DNA from 2 places in the Thermoanaerobacterium xylanolyticum LX-11 genome. Region 2 is predicted to be linked to the other one. Evidence: a T-box and tRNA genes for the amino acid it is inferred to sense, from the RefSeq annotation. Region 2 holds a T-box; the other holds one or more tRNA genes.
What was found. The T-box of region 2 lies ahead of pheS (phenylalanine--tRNA ligase subunit alpha). A T-box ahead of a tRNA ligase gene usually reads a tRNA of that ligase, here a tRNA-Phe.
Positions count from the first base shown of each region.

Region 1: it encodes a tRNA-Phe, which carries the amino acid that the T-box ahead of pheS (phenylalanine--tRNA ligase subunit alpha) is inferred to sense. The anticodon was not compared.

Region 1 is NC_015555.1:884,618-892,760, reverse strand. Features, by position in the region: gene THEXY_RS04410 (M24 family metallopeptidase) at 1-575, opposite strand, end outside; gene THEXY_RS04405 (amino acid permease) at 676-1,182, opposite strand; tRNA gene THEXY_RS04400 (tRNA-Cys) at 1,916-1,989, opposite strand; tRNA gene THEXY_RS04395 (tRNA-Gly) at 1,996-2,071, opposite strand; tRNA gene THEXY_RS04390 (tRNA-Phe) at 2,081-2,156, opposite strand; tRNA gene THEXY_RS04385 (tRNA-Asp) at 2,170-2,246, opposite strand; tRNA gene THEXY_RS04380 (tRNA-Val) at 2,254-2,326, opposite strand; gene THEXY_RS04375 (cold-shock protein) at 2,467-2,670, opposite strand; gene THEXY_RS04370 (SIR2 family NAD-dependent protein deacylase) at 2,747-3,502, opposite strand; gene THEXY_RS04365 (alpha/beta-type small acid-soluble spore protein) at 3,545-3,691, opposite strand; gene THEXY_RS04360 (hypothetical protein) at 3,703-5,205, opposite strand; gene THEXY_RS04355 (NifU family protein) at 5,316-5,537, opposite strand; gene namA (NADPH dehydrogenase NamA) at 5,708-6,730, shown strand; gene THEXY_RS04345 (TPM domain-containing protein) at 6,727-7,530, opposite strand; gene THEXY_RS04340 (LemA family protein) at 7,543-8,112, opposite strand; gene THEXY_RS04335 (GAF domain-containing protein) at 8,109-8,143, opposite strand, start outside.
Region 2 is NC_015555.1:1,093,232-1,101,374, forward strand. Features, by position in the region: gene thrS (threonine--tRNA ligase) at 1-1,349, shown strand, start outside; gene THEXY_RS05270 (MFS transporter) at 1,451-2,692, shown strand; gene THEXY_RS05275 (chorismate synthase) at 2,694-3,740, shown strand; ribosomal protein L20 leader region at 3,863-3,975, shown strand; gene infC (translation initiation factor IF-3) at 3,997-4,509, shown strand; gene rpmI (50S ribosomal protein L35) at 4,527-4,724, shown strand; gene rplT (50S ribosomal protein L20) at 4,744-5,103, shown strand; gene rlmB (23S rRNA (guanosine(2251)-2'-O)-methyltransferase RlmB) at 5,159-5,929, shown strand; T-box leader at 5,963-6,177, shown strand; gene pheS (phenylalanine--tRNA ligase subunit alpha) at 6,226-7,245, shown strand; gene pheT (phenylalanine--tRNA ligase subunit beta) at 7,258-8,143, shown strand, end outside.

The sequences.
Region 1 (8,143 bases), 210 kb from region 2:
GATCTAAATCCTGATGCAACAATAGTATCAAAAGATGTACCTTCTGCACCCTCTTTTCTCATGTAGTATTCTATTTCAGCAGCGATATCTTTTTCTTTCATTCCTACTTTTATAATGCTCAAGATATGTTCAAATGCTTTCTCAGCTATCCTTTGAGCTTGTTTAATATTTTCAATTTCTTTTTCATCTTTTATAGAACGAAATGACTCTATTATGTTATTCAGTGGTTCTAGCTGAATTTTGCAAGTTTCTTTTAGCATTGAATAGGTTTCATAAGTCATATAACCACTTTCGAAACCTAATTTTTTTATTCCAGACAAATTGATACATTCGCTTACCGCTTTAAACATATCACGATTATTGTCTATTATTGAAAAGCCATCTGTCTCAATTTTTGCCTGTTCAGTATATCTTGAATCTGTAATGAAAAAAGCTTTATCTTTTGTAACAATAGCAATACTATCATCTCCTGTAAAACCGGTTATGTAAGATACATTTGCCGGTTTTGATATGTAATAACCATCAAAATCGTATTGGCTCAGCAAATCTTGTAATTTTATTAAACGTTTATTCATATTAAAATCTCCTTTTCATTTTCACATTTATTTTTAATATATTGACATATTTTATAAATCTTTGTATTTTTCTTAAATAAACGGGAGATTTTCTATCCCTTTAGGTCCTTTTGTTAACTAATAATTCTACTGTTTTTATAATTATTAAACCTTTACTCGCTACATAGGTAATTAGTATAATAAGCAATATACCTAATAATCCAATAACTTGAGTCGAATTTAGTCCAAACAATCTGAGAGATGAGGTTTTGTCTGTGCCAAAAATTATATTAGAGATATTTATAAAAATCGTTGAACAAATGCTGACCATCCATACAACATATGAAGCATACCACATAAAAGTACCTACAAAGGCGTATTTAGGACCAACCGATCTTTCCATCCACGTATATATTCCGCCACTTTCTTCTTTAAATGCAGCTCCAAATTCCGCCATCATAAACGCATAAGGCAAGAAAAATGTTATACCTGATATGATGTACCACGGTATTGCGCTGTATCCCATAAGATAAAAAGCTCTTGGCATATTGTTAAATCCAAAAACAGAAGTAAAGATCATTAAAATTAAAGGCACCAGTGTCAGCTTTTTCTTTGATTCATCATTCATAATAGCACTCCTTCCTATTTGATTAAACTTTTATTTTATTTATTAAAATTTTTTAATCTAACTAAATTATAATACCTTTAACAGGTAATTGCAATACTATTTCAAATTGAATTATTAATTTTAATTTATGCAATTTTCTGTATAAATACCTGAAATTATTGTTTTGTATTTGCAGCATAAAATTCTGTTATGGTATCGTTTGAATAATTTATAATAGAAAATTTCAATAATTTTTTAGATACTTTTTAAAATATCGCCTTTTCTATTGATTCTATAAATAAAGCTTTACATCATAACGCAGAAAGTATAAATGCGTTCGAATGTCAGAAAATATTTTGATTTTTATTAAAATATTTTAATGTATTAAAACACAAAAACTATATCAACTATTAAAAATGAATCGATGCAAAAATATCTTGATTTATTTATACAAGATTATTATTGTTTTATATGTATTATATTCGACGTATTTCATCGAAATCCTGTTTAAATGCAATAAATAATTCATGAATATTTTAGATAATTTAATTTCATTAAAAACTAATATTTGCATAATACTAAATATTTTATAAATTCTCAGATTTGTATATACTAATATAAGTGATCTATTTTTCATAAAAACGTGAAGATAAATCGAAAAAGTAGTTTATTTTTTATGTTAGCAAAATATACTTTTAAAGCAAAATCCAAAAAAATAAAAGCCATGAAAGGCTTGATATCGCTTGATTTTATATGGAGGCGGCATCCAGATTCGAACTGGAGATAAAGGTTTTGCAGACCTCTGCCTTACCACTTGGCTATGCCGCCAAATTTTGGAGCGGACAACGAGACTCGAACTCGCGACCCTCACCTTGGCAAGGTGATGCTCTACCAACTGAGCTATGTCCGCTTAACTTGATGGTGCCTCGAAGTGGAATCGAACCACTGACACAGGGATTTTCAGTCCCTTGCTCTACCGACTGAGCTATCGAGGCTTTTTAAATTTTATGGCGACCCAAAAGGGGCTCGAACCCTCGACCTCCAGCGTGACAGGCTGGCGCTCTAACCAACTGAGCTATTGGGCCATGACAGTGGTCGCAATAGGGCTCGAACCTATGACCCCCTGCTTGTAAGGCAGGTGCTCTCCCAGCTGAGCTATACGACCAATTTCCGTGACAAGTATTAGTATACATAAAAAACTCTAATTCGTCAATATCCTTTTTTAATTTTTTTCGCATCTCGTCTAAATATGCATAGATAAATATTTCAAAACCCTAACATTGCTGTTAGGGTTGATTTTATCCATTAGGAAACTTTTTTAACGTTAGCGGCTTGTGGCCCTTTTTCAGCCTCCACTATATCAAACTCAACTTCCTGACCTTCTTCTAATGTCTTAAAACCATCCTGTTCAATTGCTGAGTAATGAACGAATACGTCTGAGCCTCCTTCTCTCTCTATGAAGCCATAACCTTTCTCAGCATTGAACCATTTTACTTTACCTCTTACCATTATATCTTCCTCCAAACGTGATAAATAATTTACTTCTTTATAATAGCACTGAAACATATACATTGTCAAATGAATTTTAGCCTTGTTGTGCCGCCTTTAAATATCTTACGATTTTGCTTAAAGCTTCGCCTGCCGATTCTCTTATAATTGCATCTGCCCTTCTATCTTCAGGTGTCTCTGACTTATTTATTATGACAAGATGCTTTGATAGTCTCGGAAGAAAGTTTACAGGTGATACGGTAAGCGATGAACCAATGACTATCATCAAATCGCTGTCTTCGGCCTCAAGCCATGCCTTTTCAAAATCTTCAGGCATCTGATCTCCAAACATCACAACATCTGGCCTTAAAATCCCATTGCATTTGTCGCATTTAGGCGGGATTTCCCCTTTAGACACTTTGACCTCCAATAAATCAATTGGTACCACTGTGCCACAATTTGTGCAACTTCCTGTCCTCGTCTGGCCGTGTACTTCGTATACTTTCTTCGATCCTGCTTTTTGGTGCAAATTATCTATGTTTTGAGTAATTACACTGGATATAAACCCATCTTGCTCCAGTTGCGCCAATATATAGTGTGATTTGTTTGGCTTTGCATCTTTCATGGACAGTAAAATTTTAAAACCATTGTTGTAAAACTTTTTAGGGTCATTGTATAAAACTCTTGTTGACAGTGCTTCCATAGGGTCCATCTTTTCCCAAAGTCCAGTTCCTGGACTTCTGAAATCAGGAATGCCGCTTTCTGTAGATATTCCAGCACCCGTCAGTACAACAGTCTTTTTAGAATTCTCTATCAACCTTGCAACTTTTTCATATACATCCTCTTGCCCCATTTGTCTCACCTCAAATACAAGTATACCACCACAACAAAAATTTTACATGACCGATTTATATTTTTTCTTTTTCACAATGGCTCCAATCTTCCCTGTTTCTTGTGCTGTCAAATTCGACCATCCTACCTTATGTACCTTATCTAATAGCCCCAACTCTTTAGCCGCCTCTATCTTTAATTTTTCATCCATAGTATCATCTCCTAATAGCCTTTTTCAAATTCATTTACAGATACCTTTTGACCAGTTAATGCATCCACTATTGAATTCATTGTAGACAAACGATATATTGGCATAAGCTCATATTTACTTGTGTACAAATAATAAAGAGATGGTTTTTCACCAACTAATATATTTTTTGCAATACTTTCATTCAAAATATCTGCTTTTGATGATTTATCAGCCTCATCCCAATTTAATGAGACATTTATTATTTTGCCGTTTTTATCTGTTTTAATTCTCACATAATTATCCAAAACTATTGCACCATTGTAAACTCGATAAAATACGTATGTATAATCATCATCTTCTATGGCAGGTTTCTTTAAAAGATCCAAATTGCAATCTTTTCCTCTTAAAATTTCCTTTGTAAAACCGATTATTCTGTCCAAATTGCCATACGTATCAAATAACCCATCATCATCAGAAATATCTACGTTCTCGCTTATTATATTTCCTGTCTCTTTGTCGACTGCTATATTTGCATTGGCTATTAGGCTTTTATCAGTATGATTCATATTAAATGTATATGTTTCTCTTTCAGTGAGAAAATACCTTTCAATTGTCTTGCTGTCTAATACTTTAATATCTTTTATGTGAAAGTTATTCAATTCATTCATTGCTATTTTCAATGCCTCATCGTTAGCTACTATGCTATACGATTTTTTAAAATCATTGGCATCACACTTAATCTTTAAAACATCATCATATAGCATATTACCATTAAAATCTACCAAATCACCATTTACTGCGTCTATACCAACGAGATTATAATCTATGCTTAAAGCATAGTACAGCCGATATTTAGGAAAATTATCGTTGTTGTTTTTCAAATACACAAGAATGGGATTAAACTTGCTGTTAAACACATTTAACGCGCCAACATTGTCAATCATCTTTATATTTTTATCAAAAGATAGTTCATCTACGCGCTGCCCCTTTAATTTCAATATATCGCCACTTTCAGAGTCAATGTAAACATAAGCATCTATATTGTAAACCGGTATATCATCAACTAAATTCTTGTAACGAAATTTATAAATTATTGGTCTTTCCAAAGCATTATCAATATACATTGAATCATTGATCTCAGATACATAATCAAATTTTTCTCCAAAAACATTTTCCAAAAGTTTTTTGCCTATGATTATAGCCTCATCTCTGCTTATTTTCGATTCACCACTTTTACCAAATAAATATTTCATTTGATCAACGTAATAATCTACGCTTTTGATGTTTCCATTATTGTCTAATACAGCATCAAAGGTTTTGTAGGTATCGCCTTCGCTTTTCATGTTTATTTGGATAAATCCATCGCTATTTTTTCTGATTTGATCTACCGACATATCACTTATAAATGGCATCTTATCTTTTAACGATTTTAAATAATCTTGATTTTGAATATCGCCGGAAAAACCAAATGAAAAAGCATTTAAGCTAAATGCAATTAGCAACGTCAAAGTTAAAAGAAAAATCCTTTTAATCATACATAGAATACCTCCATTAAGTAAAATATTACCATATATAGTATTCTATGTATTTCTGAAAAATCCTTTTTTTAATACAAAAAAATCCGGTTAATTCCGGATTTTTTATCTTAAAGAGCAACAACTTCCTTTACTTCAGGTATTTCTTCTTTTATTGCTCTCTCTATTCCTTCTTTCAAAGTCATTACTGCAAATGGACAGCCGCCACAAGCACCTGTAAGCCTTACTTGAACTACACCATCGTCAGTAACGTCGACGAGTTCCACATCTCCGCCATCTGCTTGAAGAGAAGGTCTTAAAAGCTTTAAAACTTCTTCTACTCTTTCTCTCACGTTACGCCCTCCTTTTTAAAATCTACAACATATATTATAACACGAATTGCGGAAAATAGAAATAAAACAATCTTAATGAATACGTTTTTGCTTGTAAAATAACTTTTTATTTGATAATTTTTATTTTTGCACCCTAAGTGGTAATATATATTTTGAAAGGAGATGTTTTTATGTTATTTACACCTATAAAAATAAAAGACATTACCATAAAAAACAGGATTATGATGTCTCCAATGTGTCAGTATTCCGCTGATAAAGATGGACTTGCAAACAGTTGGCACTTTGTTCACTACGTCAGCAGAGCCGTCGGCGGTGTAGGGTTAATAATGGTTGAAGCAACGGCAGTAGAAAGTCGAGGGCGAATAACTGATCGCGATCTTGGCATCTGGAACGACCAACAGGTAGAACCACTCAAAAGAATTGTTGATGAGTGCAAAAAACACGGTGTTACAATGGGAATACAATTAGCCCATGCTGGGAGAAAATCAGAAGTGGCAGATGAAACGCCTGTTGCGCCTTCAGCAATAAACTGGAGCGATGATTATAAATTGCCACATGAACTCACAAAAGAAGAAATAAATGCTATCGTAGAAAAGTTTAAAGATGCAGCGGTAAGAGCCTTGAATGCTGGTTTTGATGCCATTGAAATACATGCGGCGCACGGTTATTTGCTACACGAATTTCTGTCGCCCCTGTCAAACAAGAGAAATGACGGATACGGCGGTGATATCACTAACAGAGTGAGAATGCTTAAAGAAGTCATAGAAGCTGTAAAAAAAGTATGGCCAGAAAATAAACCTTTATTTGTAAGAGTTTCCTCCGACGATTACATTGAAGGCGGCATCGACATTGACGAAATGATAAAAATTTTATCATACATAAAGCCTTTGGGCGTAGACGTGATAGATGCAAGCAGCGGTGGACTTCTAAATGCAAAAATCGATCTTTATCCAGGCTATCAAATCAAATACTCTGAAAAAATAAAAAGTCAGCTTGGTTTTAAAACAGCAGCGGTAGGTCTAATAACAAAAGCTGAAATGGCTGAGCAAATCCTCAAAGACGGAAAAGCTGATTTAATAGCCTTAGGCCGTGAGCTTCTAAGAAATCCGTATTGGCCCCTGTATGCAGCCCACGACCTTAAAGAAGATGTAGAATGGCCAAAGCAATATGAAAGAGGAAAGTTTAGAGTTTAGCGGCCAGCTCCACCTCCACCGGTGGAACCACCGCCAAAACTTCCACCTCCTCCGCTGCCAAAGCCTCCTCCGAAGCCACCGCCGCCAGTTCCAAATCCGCCAAAGCCACCAAATCCTCCAGGGCCAAACCCGCCAGGACCGCGCCACCACCATCCGCGTATATTAGAAAAAATAATAAGCAATATTATCATGGCGATTATAGAAATTATTCCTTCCGCTTTGTTACTGCCACTGTCATTTTGCTGAGCATACTGGCTTTGGTCAACATTTTTTAAATCCACATTGTATTCTTTGGCAACCAATGTGACTATTGCCTTATATCCTTCTACAATGCCCCCAGAATAATCTTTATCATTCCATTTAGGCAGTACGTAATCGTCCAAAATCCTTCCTGCTACAGAATCTGGTATAGCACCTTCCAACCCGTATCCGACAGATATAAATACTTTGCCGCTTAATCCTTCCAATAGCCTTTTTTTATCTACTAAAAGAAGTACGCCATTATTTTTGTCTTTCTGTCCAATTCCCCAGCTTCTAAATAAGCTTAATGCGTAATCTGATATTTGATAGTCTCCTATATCGTCAACCGTCACTACGATGATCTGAGCACCAGTTAAGTTTTCTATCTCTTTCCCTATGTTTCTTATTGTATCAATATCGCTTTGGCTCATAAGTTTTGCGTAGTCGTACACATAATCGTACTGGGAAGGCTTAGGAGGAATTGCAGCAGCAAATATTTGGCCAAAAATTAGTATAGGAAAAAATATCAGCAAAAATAATGTTTTGGCATATTTTAACACCACATAACCTCCCTATTTCGAAAAATCGACTTTTGGAACTTCTGATGCTGATGCTTGTGCTTTAAAATACTGTTTCTCCGTAAATCCAAACATCCTTGCTATGATGACGTTAGGAAACTGCCTTATACTGGTGTTATACTGTTGAACAGCATTGTTGTAATCCATTCTGGCAACGGCGATCCTATTTTCTGTGCCTGCCAATTCATCACTTAACTGCCTGAAATTTTGATCGGCTTTTAAGTTAGGATAGTTTTCTGATATGGCCAGAAGCCTTCCTAAAGCTGTCCCAAGCTCATCGTTGGCGTTGGCTTTTTCTTGTACAGTATTTGCCGCAAGAAGCTTCTCTCTGGCTTTATTTACGCTATCAAACACAGACTGTTCATGAGCAGCATAACCTTTTACAGTCTCAACGAGATTAGGAATCAAATCAGCCCTCCTTTGTAGCTGATTTTCTATTTGGCTCCACTTGCTATTTACATTTTCCTGCTGACTTACAAGCCCGTTATAACTTGAAAAAAAGTAAACAACTATTAATAGCACGACTGCTGCTACTGAAATCAACACAACAGAAGATCTTTTCATGTTGTCTCTCCTTTCTCAGTTTTCTTTGATA
Region 2 (8,143 bases):
CATCAACAGGCATGGTTAAATCCATAAAACTCCTTTCGGTAGCAGGTGCTTACTGGAGAGGCGATGAGCGCAACAAGATGCTGCAAAGAATATATGGCATAAGCTTTCCTAAGAAAAGCATGTTAGATGAATACTTAAATATGCTTGAGGAAGCTAAAAAAAGAGACCACAGGAAATTGGGAAAGGAATTGGATCTTTTCAGCATCCATAATGAAGGGCCAGGTTTTCCGTTTTTCCATCCAAAGGGAATGATCTTAAGAAATATATTAGAAGATTTTTGGAGAAAAGAACACGCAAAAAGAGGCTATCAGGAAATTAAGACGCCAATAATTTTAAACGAAGAGCTGTGGCACAGATCAGGCCATTGGGATCACTACAAAGAAAATATGTACTTTACAAAGATTGATGATGAAGATTATGCTATTAAACCAATGAATTGTCCAGGTGCTTTGCTTGTGTACAATTCAACTATGCATAGTTACAGAGATCTGCCACTTAGGCTTTGCGAACTGGGGCTTGTTCACAGGCATGAATTATCAGGTGCTCTCCATGGGCTGATGAGAGTGAGGAGTTTCACGCAGGACGATGCCCATTTGTTTATGACGCCAGATCAGGTGGAATCAGAAATTCTGGGCGTCATCAAACTTATCGATTACTTCTACAAGATATTTGGATTTGAGTATTTTGTTGAGCTTTCTACAAGGCCAGAGAATTCTATAGGCTCTGATGAAGACTGGGAATTGGCAACAAATGCTTTAATAAAGGCTATGGAGCATATAGGGCTCAATTATAAAGTGAATGAAGGCGATGGAGCCTTTTACGGTCCTAAGATCGACTTCCATCTGAAGGATAGTATAGGACGTACATGGCAGTGTGGAACGATACAGTTGGATTTTCAGATGCCTGAAAGATTTAACTGCGAATACGTCGGCGACGATGGAGAAAAGCATAGACCTGTCATGCTGCACAGGGTGGTATTTGGCAGCATAGAAAGGTTTATAGCGATTCTCACAGAAAACTTTGCCGGTGCTTTTCCTACATGGCTTGCTCCTGTACAGGTAAAAATACTCCCGATTTCTGATAAGCACTTGGCTTATGCACAGAATATTCATGAAAGGCTATTGGAAAATGACATAAGGGTTGAGCTTGATGATAGAAATGAGAAAATAGGCTACAAGATAAGAGAAGCACAGATGCAAAAAATACCTTACATGCTTATATTAGGCGATAAGGAAGTAGAAGCGGGAAATGTTTCTGTAAGGTCCAGAAAAGAAGGAGATCTTGGCTCTAAGTCGTTGCAAGAATTTTTATCATCCATTTTGGAAGAGATTAAGCAAAAGTCCCTCTAAAAGAAATGTCCACCAAGCTTGAATTGGTGGACATTCTACTACCTTGATTGACGAAATAAAAAATGGTAATCTAAATATGTAGTGTTTTATTGGGGGGAATAATTACGACTAAAAATAGGGAGGTCTACAAATATCTTAACTACAACATAAAAATGAATCTGCTAAATGGCATAACATTTTCTATAGGTTACAACATGATTATGCCATTTGTAGGCATATTCGCTATAAAATTGGGTGCCAACAACTACGAAGTATCTCTTATTAATTCTCTTCCAGCCCTTATGGCTTTGATTGGGATACTGCCTGCCACAATCTTTATAAATAGAGCTAAAAATGTCTTTAAATTTGCTTACGTTTTAGAGTACATTACAAGGAGTTTTTATCTTTTAGTTGCATTAGTTCCGTTTATGAGCAAGTTTAGGCCTGAAGCGGTGGTCTTATTTGTTGGACTATTGAATTTGCCGGCTATTGTCGCAGGAATGTGTTGGCAGTCATTTATGAGTGATTTGATACCTGAGGAGTTTCGCGGCAAAGTCTTTGCGGATAGAAATATCTGGACAGGTGTGTTAGGTACAGCAGCAGTATTCATAACAGGCATACTTTTGGACAGAATCAAGTTTCCATACGGGTACCAGATAATGTTTTTTATAGCATTTTTGTTTGGGATACTTGACGCCTATTATTACTCAAAGTTTCACTACGTGTCACATAAAAAAGAAGCTTCAGCGTCTATTTTAGATTCGCTAAAAACTATGATGCAATCGAGAAAGTTTATTTATTTTAGCCTTGCATCTTTCATATTCACTTTCACGTGGATGATGGCATGGCCTATATTTACCATTTACAAAGTCGACGATCTACACGCTAACAACATGTGGATGAGCATTTCTACGATTGTAGGCTCAGTAGGATCTATAATAACCTATAAGTGGTGGGCGAATCTTGCGGATAGAAAAGGAAATGGCATTGCATTAAGCATAAGCACCCTGCTTATATCGACAATTCCAGCACTGTGGGCTAAAGTTACAAGCCTCTATGTAGGTGCTGTAATAGATTTTTTTGGCGGTATGGCTACGGCAGGATATACGATGCTATCTTTAAACTGGCTTTTAGAACTATTGCCTGACCATAAGGAAAAGATGAATTACATTGCCATCTATACCATTGTTACTCAGTTTGCGGCTTTTTTATCGCCTATTGCTGGAACGTGGTTTTATGAAATTGTGGGATATGAGACATTCATGTATGTTACGACAGTATTGAGAGTCTTGTCCAGCGTATTGCTTTTTGCTGTTGCATTATATAAACCTGAAAAAACTGTATTAAGCAAAGGGGGAGTATGATTTGAGGTATTTAACATCTGGAGAGACCCATGGAGAAGCGCTTGTTGCGATTATCGAGGGTTTGCCATCAAATTTGTTTATAGATTTGGATTTTATAAATAATGAGCTTAAAAGAAGGCAATCTGGCTACGGTAGAGGCGGCAGGATGTCTATTGAAAGCGATGTTGTCCACATCTTAGGTGGAGTCAGAAACAATTTGACAATTGGTGCACCGCTTTCCATTCTCATTAGAAACCTTGATTATGAAAATTGGAAGGGAAAAGATGTGCCGAGAGTGACCAGACCCAGACCAGGCCATGCTGATCTATCTGGTGCCATCAAATATGATCTAAAAGACATGAGGGATGTTTTGGAAAGAGCCAGTGCAAGGGAAACTGCAGCGAGAGTATCTGTTGGAGCTGTAGCAAAATTGCTTCTTAAAAACTTTGGCATAGTGGTAAAAAGCGATATATTGGAGATAGGTGGAGAAAGAGATAGAGAAAAGTGGCCTGCGCTTATAGATGAAGCTAAAAATGAAGGGGATACGTTAGGCGGTGTGATCGAAATTACTATAGACGGTGTGCCAATAGGTTTAGGCAGTCATGTTCAATGGGATCGCAAACTGGACGCCCTTTTATCTTATAGCGTCATGAGTGTTCAAGCCATAAAAGGGGTGGAAATCGGTATGGGATTTATGTCGGCGAGGCAAAAGGGGTCTTCAGTTCACGACGAGATATTTTACGATGGGCATTTTTACAGAAAGACCAACAACGCAGGTGGAATTGAAGGTGGCATTTCCAACGGTATGCCAATAGTTTTGAGAGCTTATATGAAACCCATACCAACTCTGAGAAAGCCTCTTACGTCTGTCGATATAGATTCGAAGGAAGAAGTGAAAGCCACATATGAGCGTTCAGATGTGACTGCTGTTGAAGCTGCTGCAGTTGTATTAGAAGCTGTATGTGCGTGGACTATAGCCGATGAAGTAACTAAAAAATTTAGCGGAGATTCCTTGCATGATATGATAGAAAACTTTAATATGTATATGAAAAGAGTTGAAAAGTATTGATATTATGTCGAGAAGGTAGAGCCGAAACAGGAGAAACCGAAAGAGAACATCGTTGAAAAGTATTGATATTATGTCGAGAAGGGTATTGACTGAGATGATAAGTTGTGCTATAATTTAACTTGTGTTTAAAGTAGAAGCACCCGCTTCTCACCTTTCACCGCAGGTGTCAGGTTTAAAGTAAAATGTTGTTTTAGCCAAAAAAGAAGCGGGTTTATACCCGTTTTATTTTTTGTAATATTTTAGGAGGTGCGTATTTATTAACAAGGAGCTGCAGGTTAATGAGGAAATTAGAGATAAGGAAGTGCGCCTCATTGATCAAGATGGTAATCAATTAGGTATAATGTCAGCAAAAGAGGCATACAAAATTGCTTTAGAAAGGCACATCGATCTGGTTAAGATTGCACCACAGGCAAATCCACCAGTATGCAAATTAATGGACTTCGGAAAATACAGGTATGAACAAAGCAAGAAAGAGAAAGAATCTAAAAAGAAGCAGAAAGTCATCAACATAAAGGAGATAAGGATGACTCCAGCGATTGAAGAACACGACTTTGGCGTTAAAGTCAAAAGTGCCATGAAGTTCTTAAAAGACGGAGATAAAGTAAAAGTGACGATAAGATTCAGAGGCAGGGAAGCTTCACACACAAATCTTGCCGAAGAACTATTAAATAGATTTGCAAAAAGCTTAGAGGAATACGGTAATGTTGAGAAGGCCCCAAACATGGAGGGCAGAAATTTAATGATGATATTAGCACCTAAAAACGTTTAATTGAGGAGGATACGAAAATGCCAAAAATGAAAACACACAGCGGAGCTGCAAAAAGATTCGCTCTTACAAAAACCGGTAAAGTAAAAAGATCAAAAGCTTTTAAGAGGCATATACTTACGAAAAAGACTAGAAAAACTAAGAGAAACTTGAGAAAGATAGCGTATTTAAGTGGTGTCGATGCAAAGAACATAAAGCGCTTGATTCCTTATGCGTAAATAATTAGGAGGTATAAAAATGTCGAGGGTAAAATCAGGAAAAGTTACGAGAAAAAGACATAAAAAAATATTAAAACTTGCTAAAGGCTACTATGGTGCAAAAAGCAAACTTTTCAGAGTAGCCAACCAAGCTGTAATGAAGTCACTTAATTATGCATACATTGGAAGGAAATTAAGAAAGAGAGATTTCAGGAAGTTGTGGATTGCCAGAATTAACGCTGCAGCAAGAGCAAATGGTATTTCTTATAGCAGGTTTATAAACGGACTTAAAAAGGCCAATATAGAGATAAATAGAAAGATGTTATCAGAAATGGCTATACACGACAACAAAGCATTTGCAGAATTGGTTAACATAGCAAAGCAACAACTGAATGCATAATCTTATACCCGGTACATGCCGGGTTTTAACCTATATACAGGATAGTGAATGTCAAATGGTCATAACAAGCGAAAAAAATGAGTTTATAAAGGATGTAAAAAAGTTAGCGGATAAGAAATACAGATATGAGAAAAGGTTGTTTTTTGTAGAAGGCAAAAACAGCGTTTTTGAAGCATTAAAAAGCGGCTTTGAAATTGTACACCTGCTGGTTGCAGAAGATTTTAATATAGACTTTCAGATTGAAAAAGAAAAGATAGTCTTTGTGGATGAAAAGGTATTTAAGAAGATTTCTGACACTGTCGCTCCACAGATGATTATGGCTGTTGTCAAGATGCCTAAGTGGGAAGTGAATGACATTGTCAAAGAAGGCGGCTTCTACGTGATACTTGACGAAGTACAAGATCCAGGCAACGTAGGAACCATAATAAGGTCTGCAGATGCATTTAATGTAGATGGCGTCTTTGCTATAAATAATACTGTAGATATATACAATCCTAAAGTCTTGCGGTCCACTATGGGCTCCATATTTCACTTACCTGTTGTAAATGATGTAGAGCCTTCAAGGCTTTTTCATGTACTTAAGAAACATGGCATAAGAATTTTATCTACAAGTCTTAAAGCAGAAAAGTACATATACGATTTTGATATTTCAAAAAATGCAGCACTGATTTTTGGAAATGAGTCAAGAGGTGTAAATAGGCTTTTAGATGAATTCATAGATAGTTCCTTTAAGATACCTATGGATGGCATGGCGGAATCTTTAAATGTATCTGTAGCAGCGTCTATTTGCCTTTATGAATCAGAGAGGCAGAGATTGATAAAATAGCATAAAGATGATATAATATTCGAAAAAATAAAGAAAAATGCGATGAAAGAGTAAAGTACATTACGCTTAAGTGCGACAGGGAGGCGATGCCGTAGACTGAGAGCATTGTTGGTACTGCGTAGTGGAAGTTCCCTCTTAAGCAGTGTGCTGAACTGATAGTAGGCATAACCGGTTTATATCCGTTACATCAAAATGAGTGGGCTTTTAGCCAAATTAGGTGGTACCACGGTCATATCTCCGTCCTTTTTAAGATGGAGTTTTTTTATTATATTTATGAAAGAAAGGAGAGTATTTCTTTGGAAGAGACATTGAGAAGTCTACTTGAAGAAGCCAAAAAAGAGCTATCATCTGCGGAAAGTTTAAAGACACTTGATGAGATAAGGGTTAAATATTTAGGGAAAAAAGGCGAACTCACAAAGATATTGAGAGGTATGGGAAGCCTATCACCTGACGAAAGGCCTATTGTTGGCAAAATCTCAAACGAGGTAAGAGAAGAGATCGAAAAAGAGCTTACTCAAAAAAGAGAAGAAGTGTTGCGACAGGAAAAAGAGAAAAAAATAAAAAGCGAATATTTAGACATAACATTGCCTGGAAAAGTCCATGAGATAGGCCACAAACATCCTATGACAAAAGTTTTAGATGAAATAAAGGACATATTTTTAGGGCTTGGATTTTCTATCGCCGAAGGGCCTGAAATCGAGCTTGATTACTACAATTTTGAGGCTTTAAATACTCCGCCTGATCATCCGGCCAGGGACTTGCAGGATACTTTCTACATTACCAAAAATATTTTGCTTAGGACGCAGACATCGCCTGTACAGGTCAGGACGATGGAAAAAAGCAAACCGCCTATAAAAGTCATATCACCGGGGCGAGTTTACAGGTCAGACGAAATAGATGCAACACATTCTCCTGTATTCAATCAGATAGAAGGATTGGCAGTTGATGAAGGAATAACGATGGGAGATTTGAAAGGCGTGTTAAATCTATTTGCCAAAAGGCTTTTTGGCTCTGATACAAAGACTAAATTCAGGCCTCACTATTTTCCTTTTACTGAGCCAAGTGCAGAAATGGACGTATCGTGCTTTGCGTGTGGCGGAAAAGGCTGCAGAGTCTGTGGATATTCCGGGTGGATTGAGATATTAGGATCTGGCATGGTTCACCCGAATGTGCTTAGGATGTCTGGAATCGATCCTGAGAAGTATTCAGGCTTTGCATTTGGGATGGGACTTGACAGGATAACTATGTTAAAATATGGGATAGACGATTTGCGTCTTCTTTACGAAAATGACCTACGCTTTATTAAACAGTTTTAAGGAGGTTAAGACATGCTAATATCGTATTCATGGTTAAAAGACTACGTAGATTTGTCTGTTGATGCAAAAAAATTGGCTGACGATCTTACGATGTCAGGTTCAAAGGTGGAGACTATAAAAAGTTACGGAGAAGAAATAAAAAATGTAGTGATAGGAAAGATTGTATCTTTAGAAAAACATCCTGATGCCAATAAACTTCAAATAGGAATCGTAGATGTAGGGGAAGAAAAATTGCAGATAGTGACAGGTGCTCAAAATATCAAAGTTGGTGATTATATTCCTGTCGCACTGCACGGTTCAACACTTCCTGGCGGCGTAAAGATAAAAAAAGGTAAATTAAGAGGTGTTGAATCAAATGGAATGATGTGCTCTGCCAAAGAATTGGGATTAGACGAAAGCTTGCTTCCGGAATACCAAAGAAATGGCATATTTATCCTGCCTGAGCTCCCCTTAGGTGAGGATGTGAGAAAGGTCCTTGAATTGGATGATGTAATAGAATTTGAAATAACGCCAAATAGGCCTGACTGTCTTTCGGTAGTTGGAATTGCAAGAGAGGCCGCAGCCACGTACAGAAAAAGCTACAGTATGCCTGAAGTTAAAATAAACGAAGTTGACGACAAAAATCCAGCTACTGTCACAGTTGAAGCAGATGATTTGTGTTTCAGGTATGTTGCCAGGGTGATAAGAAATGCGAAAATAGGTCCATCGCCTATGTGGATGCAAATGAGGTTGTTAAAAGCAGGCATAAGACCCATAAACAACATAGTAGATGTGACAAATTACGTTATGATGGAGTTGGGACAGCCTCTACATGCTTTTGACTTAGATAAAGTCAAAAACAGGCATATTATTGTAAGAAGGGCAAAAGAAGGCGAAAAGCTTACAACTCTCGATGACA